One region of the Novacetimonas sp. GS1 genome, then DNA from elsewhere that is predicted to be linked to it. Evidence: riboswitches for the same ligand, from Rfam matches in the RefSeq annotation. Region 1 holds a riboswitch; each other region holds the start of a gene.
What was found. A riboswitch is a leader RNA that binds a small molecule or an ion and turns the genes downstream of it on or off. The one in region 1 is predicted to bind cobalamin.
Positions count from the first base shown of each region.

Region 1 (7,357 bases):
TTGGCCACGAAGTTCGAGGGCAGCACGGTGCCAAGCACCGGCACGTCAAGCCACGATGAATGGTTGGAGACATAGATCACAGGCCGTTCGCCGCGCGCACGGGCACGCGCGCCGCCCACGGACCCGGCCCTGCGCCCGATGACGCGGATATTCATGGACAGCAGGAAGCACAGCCCCCCCCAGACAAAGCGCGTCCAGCGGATTTTCGCCGTGCCGGGCACCAGCAGCAACACCGCCTCGAACCCGACCGACAGCGGCACCCACACCGTAATGGCGGCAAGGCGACCGATCCCGCGCGCGGTGCGTGCGCGTTCACGCCATGGCCCCTGCGGATGGATGCGCAGCGCCGCGATATCCGCGACATCGCGCGACGTCACGGGCGCAAGGGCACGACGCTCCCGCGTGGGGTGCGGCTGGGGCGTGGGTGTGGTGGAGGTATCGCGACGTCGCAGGATGCGGCGCTTAATGAAATCGGCAATCATGCCCTATCCATAGATCGGTGGGACAGACCGCGCCGACTGGCGTCGCGATCACTGTGGCAGGACCGACCCGCGCGGCCTGCACCGCAGTGCGGGTGCGCGCCGGCCTTGTATCGTCCGGCCCTTCGTCGGACGTAGCCCCCACCTCCCGGCGCGTCAAGTACACCCACCCCCGACCGGGGGCCATGGGACGGGGATGATACTTTGCGTAACGATAAGAGCAGGGCGCAACGAGAAGGGCAGGCGGCGATGGTTCCGTAAAATATTTTTTTGTCACATCCTCCATATCCCGCATTATCAGGCTGGCATTATCAGGTATGAATGACACGGTTACGCGATCACGCATCGCGGCCCCACACCCTCTTTGGCACGCCCTGCCATGCCGCGGGGCCTCTCGTACTCCCCTCTTGCCCTGTATGCCCTTTGCCCTGCGTGCCCTTTACCCTGCGTGCCCTGCGCCCCCAACCAGCCCAAGGAGTGCCCCTGATGTCCGGATGGTCCGGTTACGGCCTGTTATCCGCCGCCACGGCTGTTCTGCTTGCCACCACGCCCCTTGCCTGCCATACGGCCCGGGCGCGCGATGATGTGCTTAACATCCTGACAAGCTGCGACCACGAGGACCCGGAACTGCTGCGCCCGTTTGAACAGGCAAACGCCGTGCAGGTACATTTCCGCGACATCGACACCGTCGCGGTCGAATCCGTAATGTCGGTCATCCAGCAGGCGCAGCCCGGTGACTGGGACCTTGTCGCCACGGACGAGGCAGAGTTAATGCCCATGGCGCGCAACGGCATGCTGATGCCACTGGATGCGGCGGATTTCCCCACCACCGGCATTCCCGCCGCCGTGGCCGACCCACAGGCGGGATCGTTCGACGGGCACCTGTATGCCGTGCCGGAAAAATTCGGGTATTTCGCCCTTGCCTTCGATCAGGCGAAGGTATCGGCACAGGCATTGTCCGATATCAACGAAATCTGGAAGCCAGAGTATCAGGGCCGCATCGCGATCTATGATTCCTACCTGCCTGTGATCTCCTACGTCGCGCTGGCGCTGGGGAAGGACCCCGCGCAGCTTGGCGCGGAAGACATCCCCGCATTGCAGGCAAAGCTTGTCGCCCTCAGGGCGAATGCCGCCATCGTGGGCGACATGGCCACGACACAGCAGGCGCTGGCCGATGGGCAGGTGGATATCGTCGTGGGGGGCGGCGCATGGACCACGGCAGGCATCGGCCATGACGGCGCGGTGCAGAAGGGACAGCCCGCCGCCGCTGCCGTACAGGGCGCCAACAGCGATGGCGATGATGCCGATGCCCCGCCCCTGCCGCCCGGCGCGCATCCCCCCGCGCAGGCAGACGCCGCGCCTGTTCCTGCCGCGGCCGCGGCTTCTATCCCTGCGCAGCAGGCGGCGACGCCGGTGCTGTCGGCGCACCCGACCCTGACCTATCTCATTCCCCGGCAGGGCGCGTTGCGATGGCAGCAGGCGGTGGCGGTGCTTTCATCCTCCCAACGCAAGGACATGGCGCTGCGGTTTGCAAAATACCTGCGCACGCCGCAGGCACAGGCGCACCTTGCCACCTCCTCATGTTACTGGGGGATGCCGGCGGACATGCGCACGCCGCTCGACCCCGCGATCAAAAATGCCCTGCATTGGGAAGACCAGCCGGCACAGATCGCGGCGACACGCATGCTGCCGCAGCTGTCACCCGACATGCGCCACAGGTTGCAGGCCCTGTGGACCAGCGTGATGCAGGCCCCGTAAGACCAGACGCACGGATCATGGCAGGTGGATCATGGTGGACAGATCATGACGGACAGATCATGACGGGCGGCAGATCCCCTCCCCCACGATGATCGTCCGCAGCCCTCAGGCAGGATGGCCCTGATACCCTATATAGAGGCTGTTCAAAAAGTCAGTCTTGATAACATACTGAAATTATAAAAGTTTTTGGTGAAGCTTTTTCCAAAAAGCTTCAGAAGACGCCGCCTTACTTCGATCGAAAGGCGGCACCCAAAAACTTTTCTTTTTCATCAATGAGTTGTTTTCAAACGCTCTCGTAAAAAAGGCGTCGCATTTTCCAAAAATGCGACGCCAGCAACATCCCCGGCAACCTGTCCGGTCGCCTCAGCCGCGCACGACCCCATGGTGGCCGTGCAGTTCGGGCATACGGTCCACCAGCAGGCCGAACACAAGGCCCAGCGCCCCCCACAACACGACCTGCATGCCAAGGGCGGCCTCGCGGAAATGCCACAGCAGGGCGGCGGGGAAATCTGCCGGGACCTCGTTGATCGTGGGCAGCGCCAGTTGCAGCACCGTCACCAGCACGACAAACAGCGCACAGCCACACAGCCATGCGGACCATGCCCCCAGACGCGCCAGCAGCGCCCGTCCCGCCAGCACCGACAGGATCATCGCACAGAGCGAGAAGACGACCATTTCAAAATAGGTCGCGGTGCGTTGCCCGATTGTTTCGGGGTTCCCCACGGCGGGCGGGTTGGCGGGATATTTCAGGTCGGGCACCAGCACGACCGCCACGAACCCCGCCACCGCCAGCAACAGCGCCAGCATCCGTGGCGATACCTGTCCCACACGGCCAAACGCCACCGCAAACGCCAGCGCGAATACCCCCCCATACGCCGCGCCATACATGACGGACGCCGTCAGCAACCCGATGGAGGACTGCACCTTGCGGCTGACCAGTTCTTCTTCTGGCGGTTCACCTTCGGCCGCATCATGCGCGGCCTCGAACGCGATGGCGCGATCGACCTGGGGTTCGCCGACAATCCGCGCGAAGCCAAAGGCGAGGAACGCCGCGAGAATCCCCGCAAGCATACCGCGCAGCAGGACACGCCCGGCCATCAGGCCCGCACCGGCAAAGGGAAAAGGAAGGGAATATGCATATTCATGACTCCTGCGGGGAAATCGCGTCCCCGATGGATGGAAGAAAGGATATCATGCAAAGTATCTGGCTTGGCAGGGTGCGCGCATCGACATGATGCCATGCATGCCCGCATTACAGTGGCGCGACCGCACCGGATTTTCACCGGCTTCCTTTGCATGAAAGGCCCGTTTTCATCGCAGGGCGCACCGCACAAGTCAATGCGGGGCAAAGCCGCCCCGTCGCGCCCTGCACAGCGCATCCCCAACGGAACATCCCCAACAGGGCATCCCAAAGCCTGCATTCAGGACAGCGCATTCGGAACAATGCATCTTGGGCAACGCATTCTGGGCAACACATCCCGAACAGCCATCCGGGATGACCCGCCGATCAGGTGACAGGCAGGCGCGTGAACAGGCGCACCCTCCGCGCCCGCACATCACGCCATGCCGCGTTTACGGAAAAAACGCCGCAGGATTCTTAGAAGCTGTTTGAAAAGTCATTCTTGATAACATACTGAAATTATAAAAGTTTTTTGTGAAGCTTTTTCCAAAAAGCTTCAGAAGACGCCGCCTTATTTCGATCAAAAGGCGGCACCCAAAAACTTTTCTTTTTCATCAATGCTTTGTTTTCAAACACTCTTCTATTCATGAATCTACTGGAACTGTTTGAAAACATCCCCTTGATAATGGAAGGGGAAATTCCAGACGTTACTTTAACATTTTGAAAATACGACGATTTTCAGGACATCTCGGAAAATCTTTACCAAGAACTTTCAGGATCCCAGTGGTATATGGGGACAGATTTTACAAACAGCCTGCTCGGGAATGATCGAAATGTCCGGGCGCTGCCTGTTTGTAAAAAGGCAGCGCCTTTACACGGGGCCGTAAAAAACTTCAAAAAAACCATTGCCGTTTCAATCGGTTGCTGGTCCTGACGTTTCAAACGATCTCCTGTATTCAGGGGGCCGGGGCATGTCCCGCGCGCCATGCCCTGATCGCCTCGAGTGTGCGACGGACATGTTCGTCAGGCGAAAGCGCGCTGTAGGTAAAGATGATCTTGCCATCGGGGGCGATGACATAGGACGTGCGGCTGGCGTAATGGACCACCGGCATGCGTGAATCATACAGCCGCGCAATCGACCCCGACGGGTCGGATGCGACGGGGAAACGGCCATGGCATTCGCTGACGGAAAAACGGTCCAGCGTCTTGAGATCATCCATCGACACGCCGATCACGCTGGCGCCAAGTGCGTGGTAACTGTCCATCGCATCCGCGAATTCATGTGCCTCTATGGTGCAGCCACGCGTAAAGGCGGCGGGGTAGAAATATACCACCACCGGCCCGTTACGCAGCGCATCGGCCAGATGAAAGCTGAACTCCTTGCCTGCCTGCGCGGCGGGGGCGACGAACATCGGCGCATTGCTGCCCGCGGGCAGGGCGGCGCGCGCGGTGGACCATGCGACAATCCCGGCAAAGGACAAAACCCCCACCAGTGGCACGATAATACCCGTCCACGACCATCGCGGACGCCTGTAGAAATATTTCATTCACTTCATCCCGTCATGCATCGTGCGTCATGCGTCGTGCCCTCATGACCCGGAAATCGGTCCCATGACCTGACAGGCATGACTGCCCAGTTTCTGGCACGCCTGCAACGCGCTGGCATGCGACAGGCCCAGCAGGCGGGCGCGATAGACACGTCCCCGCCCCGCCGTGACCGAATCAACCTGTTCACGCGCGCCATGCAGCGCGGCGTTGGCGCGGGCATGCTGCAATGCCTGCAACGCCTGTCCGCGCGATCCATAGGCCCCGACCTGCACCGCCCAGTTGGCGGCATCCATGACGATGGTGGGATGCGCGCCCACCGCCGACATCGGCAACTGCCCTGCTCTGGCGCGCGCGCTCCATGCCGCACGGACGGCCGCACTTTCAGCCGACGGGGCCTCGGCCACCTGCAATGGCTGGTCCGCGCCGATCACCTGCCGCCCGCCACGCCCATGCCGGGTGCTACCCTGCGCGCGGGCCTGCGCGCGGGCCTGTGCCCTGGCCTCGATCATCAGGTCGGCCTGTGAACGGTTGACCGGCGACACACCGGCGATGCGCGGGCCGATAAAGGCCACATATTCGCGTGTTTCACGCGGCAGCGTATGGCTGCGGTCAAGGAAATCATCCAGACGCCCCGGCCCGCTGTTATAGGCCGCAAGGAACCCCGGCGAGCCATAGATGTCATACATCTGGCGCAGGTACGAAGTGCCGGCGATGATGTTGTCATGCGGTTCATAGGCATCCGGCCCAAGGTTGTAACGCCGGCGCATCTCGTCATAGGTGGGGGGCATGAGCTGCATCAGCCCCATTGCACCGGGCTGCGACGTCACGAACTGCCCATTATGGAAAAGCTGCCCGCCGGATTCACGCTGCATCACCGCACGTATCCACAGTTCGGGCACATCGAAACGCTGCGCCGCCTCGGTAATATACGGCCCCCACGGATCTTCTGGCGGACCGGGCGGGGTATAGTTCTGGCGCGCGCGGGCGCGATAGGCGTCGGCTTCCTGCATCATCTGCGCATCCGACATCGCGGCCTCGTGCGGTTTACCCGCGCAGGCCGCCAGCGCCACCAGCAGCGCCAGCGAAAGCCACCGCCCCGCCCGCGAACATGACCGCGAAAGGGGCCAGGCAGGAATTTCCGCCAGAAGCGAAGATGACATGGGCCGCTGTTATCCTGTTGCGATGGTCCGGCACGCCGGAAAGGGTCCACCATCGCGATGAAATGGCGGCGCCCCCTTGTACACCACCCCACAGGACCGATGCAACGCCGTCAGCCCTGCCCTGCGTGCCCCATGACCGGGGGGGGGGCGGTGCAAGCCCGCCCTGTGCAAACCGCCCTGTGCAAGCGGGACCCGGATGGGCCGCCCGGTACGCGCCCTATAGCAGCTTCATCAATTTGAGCAGCAGCCACGTAATGACCATGAACAGAAAGCAGATGCACCCTGCCTCCACCGTGCCGGCGCGCCCTTCGGCCAGGAACATGCCACCGGTATTCATGCCAAAGAAACCGGTCACGAACGTCGCGGGCAGCATCAGCGTCGTCACGATGGACACGGTATACAGCCGCCGGTTCGTCTCTTCCGCCTGCCCCGACGCCAGTTCATCCTGCAACGAGCGCGCACGGTCCTGAAGGGCGAGCAGGTCATCAAGGGCCGCGTGAATCTGGCGCTGCGAACGGTCACGCAGGTCGTCTTCCGCCCATTCGGGCAGTTCGAGGTCCTCGCTACGGAACATGCGGTCGACGGGGGACATGACACGACGCAGTTCGGTCGAACGTCGCCGCACCCGCCCGATCAGGCCGCTGATGCGCCCGAAATCCGTATGCTGGTCCAGCGTCAGCAGCAGGTCTTCCGCCCGGTCAAGGTGATCGTCAAGCAGCGCGATGTTACGCCGCACCGTATCCGCGAATTCCAGCAGCGTGCGGTCCACCACCTCCGCAGGGGAGGCAAACGGCTCGCCCCGCTGCATATAACGGTACACCAGCCCCAGCGCCGGCACCGGCTGGCGGCGGGTGGTGATCAGCAGCCCCGGCAGCACCGCAAACCGCCATGCCGACAGGTTTTTGTCATCTTCAGACATGCTGTCGTCAAAACCGGGCAGCGCGCCGTACACGATGTCGCCTTCCACCTCCAGCCGGGTGCCACGGTCGATATTGCCCAACGCCTCGCGCGCCTCTTCCGGCAGGCAGGGGATCTCCTGCACGCGGGCGCGCGTGGCGCTGTGGACGATATCGTAATGCAGCCATACCCACGCATCAGGCAGCGGGGGCGCACCCCCGGCCAGCGCATGCGCGACCTGTCCTGCATCCAGCTTCTCCGGCTTGTAACCGGGACGGCACGCAATGGCCCATACCAGGCCGTCCGCCTCGGGGAACGGGGCGGCGGCCTCGTGCAGGGGGGCATTCGGGACAGGGGAAAACATGTCGGACATGGGCGCTGTATCCGGAAGGCCG
Region 1 is NZ_VSZP01000001.1:929,872-937,228, reverse strand. It holds gene FYB92_RS04205 (1-acyl-sn-glycerol-3-phosphate acyltransferase) at 1-482, opposite strand, end outside; gene FYB92_RS04200 (extracellular solute-binding protein) at 966-2,237, shown strand; gene FYB92_RS04195 (CbtA family protein) at 2,601-3,335, opposite strand; adenosylcobalamin (AdoCbl) riboswitch at 3,381-3,557, opposite strand; gene FYB92_RS04190 (peroxiredoxin) at 4,314-4,904, opposite strand; gene FYB92_RS04185 (lytic transglycosylase domain-containing protein) at 4,947-6,065, opposite strand; gene FYB92_RS04180 (CorA family divalent cation transporter) at 6,283-7,326, opposite strand.

Region 2 (5,010 bases), 1.5 Mb from region 1:
GAAAGCGTGAAGACCCTTCATGCCCCATGACGGTTGCATAATTACGCAGGCCCGCATGGGCAAGGACATCATCAGGCAACGAACCCGCATGGGTTACGAACCCGTTGGCGGCATAGACCGCAGCCGTGGGATCGGTGGCAGACCGTCCCGATGGAAAGGAGGCAAGGCGCAGCGCAAAGGCGCCAGCCAGTTCACGCCCACGTTCGGGCACACCAATCGCACTCGCCACGATCATGATCTGTGAGGCGATATCCGTCAGTGATTTTGCTGGTGGCAGGGTAATGACCTTCGCCCCGCTTTCCCGTGCAGCCTGCATGGCCAACGTCGCTGTATAGACACCACCCAGCACGACATCGGGATGGGCGGCCACGACATTTTCCGAGGTGGGCCGCATCACTGGCACGCGCGCGGCCTGCGCGCACAATACCGCGTTCCAGCAGTCGCGCGCCAGTGGTGTAATCCCCACGACCTGTCCCGGTGCGGCCAATAACAGCAGCAACTGGTCCGTGCAAAGGTTGAGCGACACCACACGCGCCACAGGCTGCGCCCGTGCCGCCATCGGGACACAGGCAAGCATCCCGGCGACAAATCCCGCAAGCATCCTTTTCATGTCAATAATTCAGCATGAAACCACCATAACCGGCACGACCGGGCTGCAGATAGCCAATCGGGTCCTCGAACTGGCGGTTCAACAGGTTGTCCGCACGGGCATAAACGGAAACATAGCGGTTGACCTTATAATTGGCAGCCACATCAATGGTGAAATATCCATGCCCCCTGGCGCAAACGCTGCATGTCGCCCCGCCGATGACCGGCACATCGCGCCAGGCACTGGTATACAGGATATTGCCCGAAAATGTCAGGTCGCGGATTGGTGTCCATGTCGTATTGAAATTGAACTTGTGCTGGGGACGGCGCTGAAGCTCGGCGCCGTCCGTTGCATCGCGGGCATGTGTCCAAGTATAGCTCAGATTGAATTCCAGGGTATTCAATGCCTTCCAGTTCAGGAAAGCTTCCACACCATACATCCGGGCCTTGGCAACATTGGCATAGGAATAGGTATAATTATACGATGAATCCACTGATACGGAAGACTGGATCAGGTTCCGGACCCTGTTGTCGTACCATGTTGCCCCAAAATTCAGATGATCGTGCAGCAATTTCTGCTCCACCCCCGCATCATAACCGATCAACTGCTCGGCTTTCAGGTTCTGATTGCCTTTTTCCGAATATCCGGCGCCCACCTGATTGGCAAATAGCTGATATAGCGATGGGCCATGAAAACCCGAACCGGCGCTGGCCTTGATAATGGTGCCGGTTCCCGGCACATGGATCGCAGGGGCAACACGCCACGTCACATGGTTGCCATAACGTGAGTTGGCATCATAACGAATATTGGCCGCACCATACAGAATATGGTTCCAATTCCCCTGATACTGTCCATAACCCGCGGTCGTATCCATGCTGGCGGATGTATTATATCCGCTGTCCCACATGCTGGCGGCGGTATGGCTGGTATTGAACGTATCGTGGAAATGTTCCGCCCCGATCAAGAACTGTCCATATTTTTTTAAATTGAATGTTCCGTGCCAATCCACTTTCAACCGGCTGGAACGGTAATAATCAGGATCGGGATTTATGGGGCTACCATCACTGGTGCCTGCCTCTGTCCAGCGGTTGCGATTGGTCATGTATCCAAGGCCAAGTACCTGATCGAACATGCCATGAAAGGAAACCAGATGCGCCGTTCCTCGCAAGATGGCCTCATTCTGGCTGTTCTGTTCCCGCACACCCCTGTCCCCATAAGCGTTCTCGCTTTGCAGGTCATATAATGAATAGGAATGGTTATTATTCTGTATAAGGCGTGCAGTCAGGCCAAGGTCAAAATTATGGGTAATGTCATATCCCAGCCGGATATTGGCCCCCCGGTTGTCATTGCGGTTGCCCTCGTGTCGCTGTTGTCGGTCGGCGCCGTAATACCGTTCAATATAGGCAGGGATATTGTTGAACCCATCCATACGGTAATGGGAAAGTTCAACATTGTAATGAAAACGCCCCTTGCTGCCGCGCGCGCCAAAAGTCTGGTTGAAAGTACCGTATCCGCCCCCTTCGACACGGACGAATGGTCTGAATCGTCCTTCCCCCTGCGCCGTGGTGATGTCGATCACGCCCGCCATGGCATCCGCACCGTAAAGGCCGCTTTGCGGACCACGCAGGATTTCGATGCGCCCCATACCATCAGTCACGAACTGCCCCGCATCAAACGCGCCTGATGCCGAACTGCCATCATTGATATCCATGCCATCAAGACGGACCTTGACCTCATTCGCATTATTGCCCCGCATGAAAATAGAGGACGCCCCCCCAGGGCCACCCGTCTGTACCACATTCAGGCCCGGCTGGCGCGTCAGGATATCCGTCAGGCTGCGTCGCTGCTGTGTCTGGATCTGTTTTTCGGTGATGATGGTCATGCTGGTGCCGATATCATCAACGGCAGTCGGCCGCCGCGCGGCACTGACACTGATAAGTTCTGGAATCCCGTCCCCTCCGGGTGAAATGACAACCCGGGATTTCTTATCCTGCACGACATAACCGGTTGCTGGCGGTTTTACCTGCCCGCCCAGATCATCAGCATACGCGATGCCGCCCCGTATTGTAACGAACATGGTCGAGGCAATCAGAAGATTACGAAAAAATATCATAGAATCCAGGTCTCGCGGTCACATCATCGTTGCCACGAGAGCGTGCTGCCACCCCAGGTTTCGATCCGTGCGAAACCCCGTAACACCACACCGCCAGGACGCCCCGCCCAACAGTTCCCGGTCGCAACCACTAAGGACGGCAGGTCTCCTGGCTTGCGGCTTGGCATCATGCATAACCTTCCCGAAAACCGTGGTTTTCAGTGGCCCGGACCGTTACATCCGGTAATGCAAAGACATACCGCTTACAGTTGCGGGGACAGCCGAAGCATTGGATGGTAATTCCGCACTTCGTTCCCTTTTAATCCCTCCGGCAGAAGGAACCGTCGCACCTGTTCTGATCTGATGAACAATGCTTGTCAAGCAGGATTCAATTTTGTGATACCCTGTCACGATCATTATCATTTTGGATTATATTTCCCGGCATTCAGGATATCCCCTGAACACGACGCAGTCGCACGACATGGCAAGAAACATCCTGTCGTGACATGGACTTAAAAAAGACCATGCCGCTTGAGGCATGCCACGCACCTGATTCTTAATTTCCTATAATCTTCATATATAAGCATCTATCATCATAAATCAGAATGTAATGCTGCCATGCAGGCCGAAAATGGCCTCGTTACCAACATGACGGTTATAGGAGACACCATAATCACGCACCCCGCCCGAAGGATGCCATACATATTGAAAATCCGGCTGCATAACCAGCCAGGGAGTTACCTGCGCCTGATAGGTCAGTTCGAGATGATTTTCATTCCCTTGCACCGGGCTGTAAGTACCAGTCTGTGCCACATTGCGGTCGAACTGACGCTCCCCCGAACTGGCGCGGCCAATCCCCCAGCCCAGCCCGAGTGTGTCATTGGCACGGCCACGGAATGGGGCCTTCAGGTTGAAGCCTGCATCCATTGCAAAGCTGATCAGGTTACGATCGCCACCATTGCCCGTGGCACGCACAAACACCCCGACCGACCGGGCCGAGGTCAGTGACGGACGCCAGATCATCTGGTCAATGATGCCGTAGACCATCCAGTCCCCGCGGTCCCAGCGCGGAATCCCGGTGCTGTCATCAGCGCCACCAAGAGGCTTGCCCATGTTGTTATAGCGATAATCGGGGAATTTTGCGGTATCATAATACCCACCCAACTTGTACACACCCGGCAAGCCCGGATCCTTGGTTACATTCGACATATCAGCCGGCTGTGGGTTCAGTGCGTATTGCAATTCAGTAATCAGCAGGGCGCCTGTGCCCATGTTGAACTGTGTCCCGCTGCCATCATTAGTGACCTGATTTGTCGGATCCGCGCCGTTACCGCCATTCTGTATGGCAAAGGAATTGGTACGGTTACCTGGCGGATTATCATCGGCAGCCGCGAACATGAAGGTGAACTTCTCGCTTGGCCGGTAACGGACGCGAACGGCAGGCGAGGATAGTGGCCATGACGGACCACCGCCATACAGGTTGACCGAAGGCGCCATCGGCCAGCCAAAGTTTGAATTCAGGTAAAGAGATGCATAATCACTGATCAGGAATTCAGTATCAAGATCCTGCTGACCGATCTTTACATCCAGTTTCCCATTCAAAAAGGATTGCTGGTACCATAATTCAAACAGGCGGGTGGAGCGATCAGCCTCGAAGCCACTGATGGGATTGAAATTGGCAAGATGATCCTGCGAGATTGAACGCCCGCGTGTCTGCAACGCACTGACATTGAACAATCCGCCCTTCAGGCCAAACAGCTTTTCAGTATCAATGCTTAACGTCGGCATGGTCACACCGTCATAGGCCGGACCGGTGCCCGAACCTGATGCACCATCATTGGACGACGGCGTGCCGCCTGTGCCATTGCCCCAGACTTCATCAACCTCCTGAATATCAAAAGTGACACCATGCCTGTACAACCATGATCGTGCCCCCCACATATCGCCCAGCAGATTGCCGCTGGTGTCGAGCCTGTCATCCCCGGCAGCCTTTTCCTGCGCATCAGCCTGCGCGCGTTGTGAATCACGCACGGTCGCGGGGTCAATCTGTTCCACCAATGGTGTGGAATTGCCCAGCCGGGCGCGGTCTTCCTCAATCTGGGTCTGGGGGGCCTGAGCATAGGCATGTGAATATGCGGCAACGCTGCTTGCCAGAGTGCAATTGACAAAAAATGCACGGACCCTGCGCCGCGAAACGCAGGGGGAGCGGAAATAGATCATGAAAAGGAGCCTGTCAGGTGGCAGTGTTGGTAAAAAAAGCAACAATTCCAGATGCCGCCAGCCCCCGACCGGGAAACCGACCTGCACATCGCCATGACACGGCATTACA
Region 2 is NZ_VSZP01000001.1:2,389,140-2,394,149, forward strand. It holds gene FYB92_RS10595 (ABC transporter substrate-binding protein) at 1-610, opposite strand, end outside; gene FYB92_RS10600 (TonB-dependent receptor domain-containing protein) at 612-2,702, opposite strand; cobalamin riboswitch at 2,823-3,042, opposite strand; gene FYB92_RS10605 (carbohydrate porin) at 3,282-4,901, opposite strand.
Region 2: another riboswitch for cobalamin. It lies ahead of FYB92_RS10600 (TonB-dependent receptor domain-containing protein); the one in region 1 lies ahead of FYB92_RS04195 (CbtA family protein).

Region 3 (7,357 bases), 1.5 Mb from region 1:
ACTGGCGGACCTGATGGCGGGGCGACATACGGCCGGTGCGATCATCGTGGCGCAACTGCGTCTGCCGCGCACCCTGTTGGCCATTATGGTGGGTGGCACACTGGGCCTGTCGGGTGCGGTCCTGCAGGGATATCTGCGAAACCCGCTGGCGGACCCCGGTATTCTGGGCGTATCGGGTGGGGCGGCACTTGGTGCGGTATGCGTGTTTTATACCGGCCTCATGCAGCTTTCCATTGCGGCCCTGCCGCTTGGTGGCCTGACGGGGGCCCTGTGCGCGGCTGCCGTGCTGATGGGGGTGGTGGGGCGTGGCGGGACACTGGTGCTTTTACTGGCGGGGGCGGCACTCAGCAGTTTTACCGCCGCGCTGACGGCGCTGGTGCTGAACCTTGTCCCCAGTCCGTATGCATCCTTTGAAATCATGCATTGGCTTATGGGGTCACTGACTGACCGGACCTTTACCCATGTCTGGATCTGCCTGCCCGGTGTGGTGTGTGGCACGCTGTTTATGCTGTCCTGCGCACGTGCGCTCGATGCGCTGGCGCTGGGTACGGATGTGGCGGAAAGCCTTGGGTTCCGGCTTCATGCTCCATGGGGGATACAGACGCGCGTCGTGCTTGGCGCGGCTCTTGCCGTTGGGGCGTGTGTGGCGGTTTCCGGTGCGATTGGCTTTGTGGGGTTGGTGGTGCCGCATCTGTTGCGCCCGTTGACGGGGCACCAGCCTTCACGCCTGCTTGTGCCGTCCTTTCTGGGGGGCGGACTGTTGCTTCTGGCGGCGGATATGGTTGTGCGCCTGGTGGCAAGCGGGCCTGAACTACAGCTTGGCGTATTGACGGCATTGGTTGGTGCGCCGGTTTTTTTCGCCCGTGTCATCATCCTTAAAAGGAGCAGCCCATGAGCTTGCTTCATGCGTGCGGCGTCTCGCTCAGACGGGGGGAACGGGCTGTCGTTTCCGCCGCTGCCCTGACCCTGGAACGGGGGCGGGTTGTGGGCCTGATCGGACCGAACGGGGCGGGGAAAAGCACGTTCATGCGTATGCTTGCGGGGTTACAGACCCCCGATTGTGGGGAGATCCAGCTTCTTGGGCGTGACATGGGGCAGATCCCCCCCGCAATGAGGGCAAGGCAACTGGCCTTTATCCCGCAAGATGGTGGAATGCCGCCGCCGATGCCCGTCCGTAATCTGGTGGCACTTGGGCGCCTGCCACATGGACAGGCCAACATGCATGCGATAGGGCATCCTGCGGTGCAACGTGCGCTGGAGGCAACAGGCCTGCTGGACCTGTCTGCCCGTCCGGCCTGTCATCTTTCGGGTGGAGAGCGGGCGCGTATGAACCTCGCGCGTGCGCTGGCGACCGATACGTCTGTTGTTGTGGCGGATGAACCGATTGCCGCCCTTGACCCTGCCCATGCCCTGTCCATGATGCAGCTTTTCCGTGAACAGGCCGCACAAGGTAAGGGGATTGTCGTTGTGTTGCATGATCTGGTGCTGGCGACGCGGTTTTGCGATGAACTTGTGCTGATGGATGATGGCTCCATCATTCGACATGGCCCTGCAACACAGGTGCTGGATGATGATATCATGCATGCAGTGTACGGGGTAACGGTCAGGCGGATCGGGGATGCTGTCATTCCGTGGGAACTCCGTCGATAAGGCATCTTGATGTAATCCGGGCTGTTTTTGTACGAATCCGTTATTTCCCCGGATTATTGTTTGCAAAAACCTTTCAGGACATTTGCGGGGCAGGGACTGATCTGCGAATGCATTTCGAAAAAATCTTCAGGATATCTTGCATCTGGCGGAAAAATGCAGGCACTATCAACTTCTATCAAGTCGATGGTCCCGTGCGAGCGGGCTAACAGGGAACGCCGTCATGCTCCGGCCGGGTCATAAGCCCGGGAGCCAAGTCGGAGGCTGCTCCCGCAACTGTAGGCGGTATGTCGCCGGTTCATTTACCCCCATGGGGTAGGTCACTGTTTCCACGATCAAGGGAATGGGAAGGCAGGAACCGGCAGGCCATGATCCGTGAGCCAGGAGACCTGCCATCGTCATTTGCCAAGCCGTCGGACGGGATGTGCCGAAGGCGGGAGAAGCCTATGCCCATCAGGCAGGAAGCCACGTGCCATGGCGATATGGCAGGTAACGCATCCACGCGTTGCAGTTTTATGAAAATCATACGAAAAATAACGTCTTTTCTGACTGCGCCACCCCAGGTCCCGTGTGGCCGATATTGTGGGAGGCATTGAAGCGAGTATGGCACGGATTATATCGGACATAACCGCGCCGGTGCGGATGCCGCGTCTGCCCCATGATATCCGGCGTGTGCGGAGTAACCCTGATTTCTGGTATCCCGTTGCCTGGTCGCGTGAACTGCGTCGGGGCAGGGCGATCGGGGTACGTTATGCAGGGCAGCCGATTGTCGTGGTCAGGCCAGAGGCCGGTGCGATCTTTGCGCTTGATGATGTCTGTCCCCATCGTCAGGTTCCTCTGAGCAAAGGAGATGTATGTGGGGATTTTGTGCGCTGTGCATATCATGGGCTGAAATATAGCCGACGTGGACAGTGTTTTTCACCGGATATGAAAATCGAAGATGATCTGCCCCGACTGCGCACATGGGCCTGTCAGGAAAAGGACGGGCTGATTTTTGTTTTCATGGGACCGATGGAAAAGTCCGATAGTGTGCCTCTGCCGGATATTCCACGTGTGCGCGATCCGCATTATCGGACGCGTCGTTTTGGAAAAATTGTGAAATGCCATTACAGTTTCATGCATGAAAACCTGATGGACATGAACCATCAGGTCCTGCACAGCCGTCTGGTCGGAAGTATGAAACCCCGGTTCCTGGGCATGGAACGTGGTCATGATTTTGTGGAGGCGCGCTATACCTTTGCGCGTATGGCCGGCAAGCAACCCCTGAGTGAAGCCCTGATTTATGGGCAGCGTCGGAAAGAAGGGCGCAATTTTGCCTATCGCGATGTCATGACCATCCGTACGCAATATCCATATCAGGCATTGCGGATCGAGACGCAGGGCGTTGAGGAACCGGTCATGGACCTGTGGATTGCGTATGTGCCGCAGGATCGCGAGGAACAAACCAACCGTGTCTTTGGACTGTTGTCCATACGCCGGTTGAAGGTTCCGTTCATACTGGATCTGGCATGGCCGTTGCTGGTTGCCTTTACGGAACGTGTCTTTGCTGAGGATCGCGAAATTGTCGAACTTGAACAGCGGGCATGGCAGGAGCAGGGCGGTGATCGGAATCAGGAAGTTTTTCCGGTTATCATGGCCTTGCGCCAACTGCTTGTCCAAAATGGGATAAGTGCGCAAACAGCCTGAAATCAGGAACCAGGGTCTGGTGCAGCTTTTCCCCCAGGACTTCAGGGGGGGCTGCCATTTGAAAGGCGCGCGTCCGCCAGACCCTTTGTCGGGTTTTATGAATGGGTTATTTCCTGACGTTCTCTAAGATAGATTTTAATATGCCGGGTCGGGCTGATCGTGACATGTTTTGTCATGATTTATCCGCCATGGAATGGAATTGCGGCATGACCCATAATTCGGCAAAAGCAGATCCTGCCCCGTTGGGGTTGATGGGGTTTGGCATGACCACTGTCCTGCTTAACCTGCATAATTCAGGCATCGTTCCCATGGGGGGAGCTATTCTTGCAATGGGATTGGTGTTCGGCGGGGCGACGCAGTTTGTCGCCGGCCTGCTGGAATACGGAAACAGAAATACATTTGGCATGACGGCCTTCATGTCTTATGGCGCTTTCTGGCTGTCCCTCGTTGTGTTGCTGTTCTTGCCGCACTGGGGATTGGTGGCACCCTCATCACCTGCCTTGATGGGCAGCTACCTGCTGATGTGGGGCCTGTTTACTGCCATTATGACGATTGGCACGCTGCGTGCCTCGCGCATGCATCAGGTGGTGTTTTCCAGCCTGACAGTATTGTTTCTGCTGCTCGGCCTTGCCGAAATCCTTGAGCAGCCCATGTTGACGGTTATTGCCGGATATGAAGGATTATTTTGCGGGTTCAGCGCCATTTATCTGGCGGCAGTGGAATTGCTCGCAGCACAACCGGGACACGTCGCAGCTCCTGTTGCAGTTATGGTGCCGCCTGCCGAGGTTGCAGCCTGATATTGCGGTTCCGCAAACCTGTTATGGGGCAGCACATGCCCGATGATGCCCCATGACTGAATATAACCGCCCTTCGGGGCGGTTTTTTTTTGGATATGCCGCTATATCAAGGGGCTGACGGTTACGCGTATATATGTGCTTGATCGCGCGTATCCTGCGGCGCCATGGGCATAAAAACGCGCAGATGCCCGGGGATAAGTTCTCCTGAAACGGCCAAGCCTATGGCATAATATATAATTCTGGCACCCCGCAGGTATTTTGCGCATATGCGTGGCCCGTATGCAGGGGGCGAAACACGTTCCCTATGTCCCAATGCAAGGATATGGATTGTAATGCGCCTTATTGTTTTTGGTTTGCCCCTGCTGATCGTGATCCTGAACTGGCTGTGGCCTTTGCCTCTACCTTTTGGGGTGAAAATGCTTGCGGCTGCACTGGTGGTCGTGGCGGCACTTTATCACTACTGGTCCCGGCTTTCCTCGGGCTCAGTCTTTGCACCGGAATTTCCCCGTCCTTTTGTTATTCTGTTCAATTGGGCCTTCGGGGCGCTTCTCTTCCTTACGCTATTGCAGGTCGTGCTTGATTTTGGTGCGCTGGCTGTTGCGTTGGTAACATGGCAGCCGGTTTATATTCCTGTCGGTGCGCGGGCGGCGGTGGGGGGAATTGCCGGTGGGCTTGCTGCGATTGGTGTGGCCAATGCGATAAGGGTGCCACCGGTCAGGGACGTGACTGTCACCATTCCCGGCCTCTCGCCCTTGTTTGACGGATATCGGCTGCTTCAGTTGACCGACATGCATATCAGTCGGCTGTTTCCTGCAAGTTGGGCTGCATCGGTTGTGGAGCGCGCCAATGCGACCGGTGCGGACATGATTGTCGTGACCGGAGATTTTATTGATGGATCGGTCGCCATGCGCTGTGCTGATGTGGCGCCGCTTGCACGACTTCATGCGCCGGATGGCGTTCTGGCAATACCGGGCAACCATGAATATTTCTTCGATTATGATGACTGGATGCACCACCTGTCGGAATTGGGGTTTCATATGCTGCTTAACCGGCATGTGGTTATCACAAGGGAAGGGGCCGAACTGGTATGCGCTGGTGTGACTGACCGCTCGGCACCAGGGCATGGGCAGGCTGGTCCGGATCTGGTTGCTGCCCTTGCAGGTTCTCCCGCTGGTGCGCCGGTTGTGCTGCTTGATCACCAACCTGGTGATGCACATACCGCTTCCAAGCTGGGCGTTGCCCTTCAACTGTCGGGGCATACGCATGGCGGGATGATTTTCGGCCTTGATCGCCTTGTTGCACGTGGGAATAGCGGTTTTGTGTCTGGGCGTTATGATCTGGGTGGTATGACGCTGTATGTCAGTAATGGTACCGGATTGTGGCCGGGATTTGCGCTGCGGCTTGGCAGGCCATCTGAAATTACCCTTTTCCATCTGCGGGCGGATAATGCGTAAATCTCTTTGATATGATGGGGATGGTGGTCTGCTCGTTGTAAAGGCGCATCGGGAGGGCGAAGGGATCATGCTGTGCCGGATGTATTTGGACGGCCCTGACAGTCGGATCACCAGCGCCGCAAGCGCATTCCCCGCAGATCATCCAGAGTGATGATGGCAGGCCGCTGCTCTTTTTCGAGAGGCTGAAAAGCCCCTCAGCATTGGAGAGCTTGTAAAATCCGTCTTTTGGCTTTGCACGCGCGGATCGCGGTATCCGTCGGCATGAATACCCCATCGTATCTGTCCTTCGGCGGCTTTCCATGCCGTCGTATGTCAGATCAGAAGGCGATAAAACGGCAGACATCCCGAGGGATCGTTAACTGCTGTCACTGTATGTCAGGGGAAATTGGCGGAGGGGATGGGATTCGAACCCACGGAACGAGTTACCCCGTTCAGCGATTTAGCAAACCGCCGCCTTCAGCCTCTCGGCCACCCCTCCGCCGGGGAAAAGCGTATATTTCTACACGGCGTTTGCAGCGCTGCTTGTAGCTGGTTCCGGCAGCGCCGTCAAACGTTCAAATGAAAAAAATATCCAGTTTTTACAAAACCTTTTTCAGCGCCTCGTTCACGAGGGCCGGATTGGCCTTTCCGGCCATGGCTTTCATCACCTGTCCGACGAAGAATCCGAACAAACGATCCTTGCCACTGCGGTATTCTGCCACCTTGTCAGCGTGCTTGGTCATGATGTCGGCAACCACCGTATCAATGGCCCCCGTATCCGTGACCTGCTTCAGGCCCTTGCGTTCGACAATATCAGCGGCGCTGTCACCGGTCTCCAGCATATCTTCGAAGACTTCCTTGGCGATCTTGCCGTTGATCGTGCCGTCTGCGACAAGGTCCAGCATACCGCCAAGTGCCTGCGCTGAAATCGGGCTGTCGCTGATATGGCGACTGCTCTTGTTCAATGCCGCGAACAGGTCCCCTGTAACCCAGTTGGCCACCAATCGCCCATCACGACCACGGGCCACGGTTTCATAATAATCCGCGATCGCCTGCTCCGCCACCAGGACATTGGCATCGTAATGTGGGATTTTATATTCTTTTTCAAAGCGGTCGCGCTTGTCATCGGGCAGCTCCGGCAGGCCCTTTTCCAAATTACGCACCCATTCTTCCCCGATCACGAGCGGAAGCAGGTCCGGATCGGGGAAGTAGCGGTAATCGTGGGCGTCTTCTTTGCTGCGCAGGGATCGGGTCTCGTTACGTGACGGGTCGAACAGGCGCGTTTCCTGATCGACACTGCCGCCTGCTTCCCATATCTCCACCTGCCGCGCGGCTTCGACCTCGATGGCATGCATGACATACCGGATCGAATTGACGTTCTTGATTTCGCATCGTGTGCGGAAGGGTTCATCCTTCTTGCGTACGGAAACGTTGACGTCCGCACGCATGGAGCCTTCCTCCATGTTGCCATCACAGGTGCCAAGATAGCGCAGGATCATGCGCAACTTGCGCAGGTAGGCACCAGCTTCCTCGGGGGAGCGGATGTCAGGTTCGCTGACGATTTCCATCAGCGCCACCCCCGCGCGGTTCAGGTCGATGAAGGATCGGGTCGGGTCCTGGTCATGCATCGACTTGCCGGCATCTTGTTCCAGATGCAGGCGTGTGATCCCGATATGGCGCACTGTCCCATCGGACAGTTCGATTTCCACCGTGCCTTCCCCCACGATGGGGTGGGTGAACTGGCTGATCTGGTAGCCGGTGGGCAGATCGGCGTAGAAATAGTTTTTCCGGTCA
Region 3 is NZ_VSZP01000001.1:2,381,441-2,388,797, reverse strand. It holds gene FYB92_RS10590 (iron ABC transporter permease) at 1-895, shown strand, start outside; gene FYB92_RS10585 (ABC transporter ATP-binding protein) at 892-1,650, shown strand; cobalamin riboswitch at 1,818-2,059, shown strand; gene FYB92_RS10580 (aromatic ring-hydroxylating dioxygenase subunit alpha) at 2,251-3,333, shown strand; gene FYB92_RS10575 (acetate uptake transporter) at 3,522-4,130, shown strand; gene FYB92_RS10570 (metallophosphoesterase) at 4,463-5,584, shown strand; tRNA gene FYB92_RS10565 (tRNA-Ser) at 5,971-6,062, opposite strand; gene gatB (Asp-tRNA(Asn)/Glu-tRNA(Gln) amidotransferase subunit GatB) at 6,163-7,357, opposite strand, start outside.
Region 3: another riboswitch for cobalamin. It lies ahead of FYB92_RS10580 (aromatic ring-hydroxylating dioxygenase subunit alpha); the one in region 1 lies ahead of FYB92_RS04195 (CbtA family protein).